Linked DNA regions of Bdellovibrio bacteriovorus. The protein of the gene in region 1 interacts with the protein of each later gene in a pairwise test. Links are inferred from orthologs where the notes say so. Each region holds a gene or a part of one and is shown on either strand. Other genes may lie near its edges. The genes, in order: dnaA and AZI86_RS13550.

Region 1 (3,257 bases):
CATTCCTCCTTGAGGGGGTACGGGGTCGTATCCATAAGGACCACCCGGACGACATTTACAAACTCTTTTTGTGATTAACCACAAAGCTTTATGTGCATGATGAGTGTTAATTGCTTCCACAGCATAAGCAGAACAACTTGGTTCGAAGCGACAAGAACCACCAAGATGTGTGGTTCCGATAGTGCGATACGCACTTATAAGAACTAACAAAAGCCCTCTAAAGATGTTTTCGAAGGCTTTCCAAACCACGATCCATCCCCTTAACAAATTCTTCGTAACGAAGACCTTTGTAGAAGTTCTGGTCCATAGGTTTAAAAATAATGTTAATGTCGGCTTCAATAGTTTTCCCTGCCACAAGAAAAGCCCTGAAATACTCTCGACACCAACGTTTTAATTTGTTGCGAACAACAGCGGGACCGACTTTGCGGCTTGCTGTAACTCCGAAACGCAACTGACCCTCGCTGTTCTTCTTATAATTAAGAAGCAACCATTGCGTGGGCCAATATCTTTTTCCCGTTTGTTTTAAAGAGAGAAATTCAGAACTTCGCTTTATTATTTGCGGAGAACTATTTTCCACCAGTAGAAACTGTCAGACGCTTTCTACCTTTAGCGCGACGACGATTTAGAACTTCTTGACCCGCTTTAGTAGCCATACGAGCACGGAAACCGTGAGTAGTTTTACGACGTTTATTAGAAGGTTGGTATGTACGTTTCATGATATTCTCCCCGAAACAAAAAATTACGACGCTATATGACGTCAATTACATCTATATATGTATTCCACCGAGCTGTATTAAACTAGATACGTGGGGCACTAATAAAGCACGTTGCGGCACGAAGGTCAACTGTTGAAAACTTCAGCTCCCCTTGTTAAGACCGCTCCAGGTTTTGAGGGGATGGTCTTTGTGGAGTTGAACTCGTCGTTTTGGACATTGATTAAATCGAAAATGAAGAGCCGGAACGATAACAATAAGTTATTGGATACCTGGCTTGATCCTATTGAGTATGTGAATACCAGTGGCAGCACGGAACGTCCCAAATTGATACTTGGGGTCCCCAATGCCCTTCACCAATATTTTGTTATTGAGAACCTCCAAGATAAGATTTATTTAGAAATTTCAGATACTTATGGAAGACCCTTTGAGGTCGAGTTTAGTATTACGGGAAGCAAAGTAAATACTCATATTGATAGCTCTGTCGCCCAGGAAGAGGCTGTGGGGGGAACTGAAATCCTTCAGGCTCAATTAGCACGTACTCAGAATATCCAGATTACTCAACCTAAGTCGGGCCCCGACACGCTCAACCAAGAGCTGACGTTTGGAACCTTCGTCGTAGGTAAAAATTCCGAATTTGCCCATGCGGCCTCTTATAATGTAGCCCGCAATCCTGGCGCTGATGATTATAATCCTCTCTATATATATGGACCCGTAGGAATGGGTAAAACCCATCTTTTACATGCCGCTGGGAACTATATTCGCGAGCAATATCAGCATCTTAGAATCACCTACATTTCGGCCGAGCGCTTTATGAATGAGTGTATTTCGGCGATCCGACGCCATGAAATGGATAAATTCCGTCAGAAATACCGCGAAAATTCAGACATCTTATTGGTGGATGACGTGCAGTTTATCGCCCGTGGTGAAGCTGTTCAGGAAGAATTTTTCCATACTATCAACAGCTTTATCGACAGTCGTAAGCAAGTTATCTTAGCCAGCGACCGTATGCCGAAAGATATCCACGGACTCGAAGATCGTTCGCGCACTCGTTTAGAACGTGGATTGATTGCCGATATCACGATGCCGGATTTAGAAACCCGTATCGCGATTTTAAGATATAAAGCTGAAAAATTTAATGTCCGTATGCCCGAAGATGTCGTGAACTATATCGGACGCATCTCTAAACGTTCTATCAGAGAGCTCGAAGGCAATTTGAAGAAAGTGAAGATGTTCTCTGAACTTCAAGGCTTGCCAATCGATGCAGAGCTTGTGAAGCGCATTCTTTCGCATCATGAAACTCAAAGCACAATTTCAGTTGAGGAGATTCAAAAGCTTGTCGCGGACCATTATAAAGTGCGCGTTCCGGACTTAAAATCATCAACTCGTGCCAAACCCATTGTCGTTCCACGTCAAATTGCGATGTATCTGATTAAAAAGTTTTTGGACAAATCCTTGGTGGATATCGGTAAAGCTTTTGGCGGAAAAGATCACACCACCGTGATGAACGCGCTGGATCGAGTTAAGAATCTACAATCTGCTGACCAAGATATTTCAAAAGATATCGAGGATTTAGAGCAGAGGATCCACAATATCACAGGGGTGTGAATGTGGAGTGTGGAAAGAGTTGTGGAAGAGTTTCTGGGAAAAATTGTGGATTGAAGTTACCCCCAAAAACAGCTTTCTTCCCTCGAGTTTGTACAGAGCCCTTATCCACAGGCGTTTTTTAGTGTTTACAGGTATTTAAGACATTTGTTAGGTTTTCCACGCCCCTACTACTACTACTAGTATTTATATATATAAGTAATAGTTAATAAGAGAGGGTCATCAAAGAGGGTTCAGATATGAAACTTGAAATTGATAAAAGAGATCTATTAGGCCTGATCGGAAAGACTCAAAACATCGTTGAGAAACGAAATACAATGCCGATTTTGGTGAATGTGCTTTTAGAAGCTGACCAAAACTCATTGAAAGTTTTTGCCACAGATCTTGAGGTAAGTTTAACCGACCAAATTAAAGTTCAAGTTCATCAAGCAGGTAAAGTTGCCGTGAGTGCAAAAAGTTTGTTTGAGATCGCCAAAGAACTTTCTGAAGGTCCAATCACTTTAATCAAAAAAGAAAATAATTGGTTGGAAATCAAGCAAGGCAAATACACTTCAAAAATTGTTGGTATTTCGGCTGAAGAGTATCCCATCTTCCCTACTTACAATTCTCAAAGCTTCATGACAATCAATGCGCAAACATTGAAAGAGATGATTGATAAAACAATCTACTCTGTCTCCAACGATGAAACTCGTTACCATCTTAACGGCGTTTTTTTTGAATTAAGTCCAAGCACTGGTTTTAAAATGGTTGCCACTGATGGTCACCGTATGAGCTTGGTGAATAAACCTGTCAGCGAAGTAAAAGTAAATGCCACTCAAGGTGTTATCATTCCTCGTAAAGGTCTTCATGAAATTAAAAAGATTTTGGAAGGCATTGAAGGAAATGTGGAGATCGCTATCGAAGGTTCACAATTCGTATTGAAACATTCATCCACAATTT
Region 2 (3,023 bases), on another replicon or contig:
TGCTTGGCTTTCATATCCGCATAAGCACTTTGGACTTCCAAAGATCCTTTTTCCACCCACACGGCCCCTTTTATCAAACGCCATTGCGAGCTTGAAAGGCGCATCACCGTGGCCCCGGGTGTTGCATGAAAACTTTGTGTTTTATTAGTCAGATGAAAGCCTGATTTTAGAACTTGGACGGCGCAGGTGTCCTGTCCTTGTAAACAAGCCTCGGGCTGCTGCAAAGTTTCAGTAGAAGCTCGAACCCGAACCTCCAACTGGAATGCCAAGATAAAAAGCAAAACCTTCGCGAACTTTTTCATCAGTACTCAACACTCTGAGCAAGTTTGCGAGCTTGATTGCGAAGCTCTTCGTTTTTAAAGTTTTTTGCGACCGTCTTATAGATCTCTGAAGCTTCTTCAGTTTGATTATTACTCTCACTGATCTGCCCCATGCGCAGCAAAATAAAACCTGTTAATTCATGCTGCGGGAACTGAGTCACCATTTCGTCAATTTCCGACAAAGTGCTGCGGAAATCTTTTTTTAAGTAATAACTTTCCGCGATTAAAAATCGAGCTTCTACTCCATGAGCAGACAAGGGGTACTTTTGTAATAGTTGGCTGAATTCACGAATGGCTTTATCGTACTCTTGACCGTTGAAATAACGTTTTCCTTTGGCAAATAAAACACCTGACAAATCCACGCTTTCATCACTCGCCGGCGCACGCACCACCGCCGCAAGGTTCTTCATCTCATAGTGTGCTTGGAGTTTTTTATTGTCGGGTAAAATCTGCGCCACAGACTGCTGAAAATCTTTAATCTGATACGTCAGCATTGAGTTCGCAAAACGCTCATTTTCCACTTGTTTTTCAAGCTGTGCTAAACGCGCTTCATACTGTTCGTGGCCATTAAAATAACCTACAAAAAGAGAGTACGCAGAAACAAGCCCCACAGTTAAACAAAGACTGAAAATTAAGAAAACCGCATTTTGATTTTTCATGTGTTTCTTATCGGCAAAAAACGATAGATATTGAGACTGTCTCATCCTGAAACACAGAGAACTTTACGAAAGTCTAGGGGGATTTTATAAAGGCCGCAACGCTTCTAAGGACTGGCTTGCAGATTTGCACACCCTTTTAACTTGACCATTTTTTGGGGCGAAATTAGTTTGATTTCTCTTTGAAGGATCTTGTGCAAATGAACAAAGCTCAACTAGTAGAACTTGTCGCTGAAAAAACAAAAACCACAAAGACTCAATCTGAACTCATCCTCGACGCCACCTTGAAAGTCATTCAAGACACTCTTAAAAAAGGCGACGAGGTAAAGCTTGTGGGGTTCGGCACATTTTCAAAAAGCGTTAGAAAACCTCGCCAAGGTCGCAATCCTAAAACAGGTGAAGCGGTGAAAATCCCTAAGTCCTATGTGCCCCGCTTTAAGCCCGGCAAAGACCTTAAGGAATCCTTGAACTAAATTCACCTAATTAATAGCCTCTTTGAATTCAGGTCGATCCGCAATGCGGCTCCATCCCGTTAAGCCCGCCTTCCACACAAATTGGTCAGGGCGAATTTTATTCAGCTGCAATCCCGACCGCAACTCGGCAATGGAAAAGGGTCCTTCCTGCAAAAGTCGTTTATCGACATCATGAACTAATAAAACCCACTCTTTAGCGTCGGGTACGATATCCCTACCTAGAATAAATTCTTGAGCTGCAGGAAAAAGGGGCTGTTCAAAAACTCCCCATTCTATCGCCGCCATCCAGCGCCCGTCTTCTTGAGCACAAACCAAGTCATGAGGCCCAATCTCCCCACTTCGGATTTTCTCCCTCATCTCGGGTGTAGAAATCGGCCCCTGAGGCTTCAGGTTGCGATTGTAATACCAAGAATTGAATTTCATAACTTTTCCTTTTTACTGTGAAAAGGTGCGGGTAAAGATTCAACCACTTCCATAAGATCATAGTATGCAATATTGAAGCTTTCATCTTCAACGGACTTACTTAAGAATTTGCGCACGGTCATTTCAGAGATCTGCTTTTTACGATACCCACTGTACAGCCTCTCGCCGATCATTCCCCCCAATAATGTCGCGGCCATCAGATAGGATTCTTTTTTCCTGGGCCTTGCCTGCATCTTGTGTCGAGAAACACCGGTGATCACCATCAGCTCGTGCATTTTCTGCGTCAACGCCAACTGCAAAGCCTCTTTCCCTAAGTCCACCGGCGTTCGCGAGGCAAGACTTGCTTTGATGTCTGCCAACGTGTCTGTTTTACGCTTGTGGTTGATCATCTTAGAGCCGAAATACGCCATACCTTCTAACCATATCAGACTTAAAAAATCCTTCGGCATATCCCCCTGAAGCCTTTTAGCCGAACTTAACGAAGCCCGCACATATTGCATCGCTAAAGAGGCCGCATGATTGACCGTTGCCCGGGCGAGATAAGCCGCACGTATTTCGGGCAAATAAAAAGACATCTCTTCACTAATCATGGATTCAATCCATTTGATTTTTTTGGCGTCGTAATTTTCACGCACCTGCGACCAAAAGGCGGTATCCCGCGCGGTGTAAACGGAAAGATCGGATAAGGACACATCCACGCCCAACTCTTCAGCCATGATTTTCACATAGCGACCGACATGATCGGTGTAATCTAAAACTTCGTCATCCTCATCGTCGTCATCTTCGGCCAGATCCAAATCATAGGCTTGCTCTAGGTACATTAAATAATTCTGCCACTTCACCCAGGGCGGGACACTCATCAGACAAAAAACATTTTGCGAAAGACGAACCAAGTCGGTCGTACCTTCAAGCTCTTTTTGCAAAAGCTGAAAGTAAATGGGTTCTGAATTTTGAAAGACGCGCAAAATACGTTTAGAGAAAGCCTTACCTAGGCCTTTTTCCATTTCTTGCGGAATATGTGATGAAGCCAGATGCAGATCACCATAAATCACAACAACAAGATGCTCGGGATTTTGTTCCACCAACTGGGTGATTATTTTTCCAGCAAAGACGTCACGCGAATGCAAAGTCGATGCACTTTTCTTTTTATA

Evidence for each region.
Region 2: the proteins of dnaA (region 1) and AZI86_RS13550 interact in binary tests that used the Escherichia coli proteins (3 or more experiments, as listed by UniProt). The link is inferred for Bdellovibrio bacteriovorus from one-to-one orthologs.

The regions. Positions count from the first base shown.
Region 1 is NZ_LUKE01000001.1:1,361,171-1,364,427, forward strand. Bases 183-3,108 are described here. They hold dnaA (chromosomal replication initiator protein DnaA), read left to right. Parts: upstream 183-896; coding sequence 897-2,321; downstream 2,322-3,108. Other genes in these bases: yidD (membrane protein insertion efficiency factor YidD), read right to left, coding at 183-249; rnpA (ribonuclease P protein component), read right to left, coding at 218-577; rpmH (50S ribosomal protein L34), read right to left, coding at 567-716; dnaN (DNA polymerase III subunit beta), read left to right, coding at 2,558-3,108. Also shown: more of yidD, read right to left, coding at 1-182; more of dnaN, read left to right, coding at 3,109-3,257. UniProt on the Escherichia coli protein: Plays an essential in the initiation and regulation of chromosomal replication. Binds in an ATP-dependent fashion to the origin of replication (oriC) to initiate formation of the DNA replication initiation complex once per cell cycle.
Region 2 is NZ_LUKE01000003.1:233,382-236,404, reverse strand. What follows is about bases 121-2,812. They hold AZI86_RS13550 (HU family DNA-binding protein), read left to right. Parts: upstream 121-1,176; coding sequence 1,177-1,449; downstream 1,450-2,812. Other genes in these bases: AZI86_RS13540 (ChaN family lipoprotein), read right to left, coding at 1,869-2,812; AZI86_RS13545 (DUF4339 domain-containing protein), read right to left, coding at 1,456-1,872; AZI86_RS13555 (tetratricopeptide repeat protein), read right to left, coding at 302-979; AZI86_RS13560 (hypothetical protein), read right to left, coding at 121-302. In the rest of the region: more of AZI86_RS13560, read right to left, coding at 1-120; more of AZI86_RS13540, read right to left, coding at 2,813-3,023.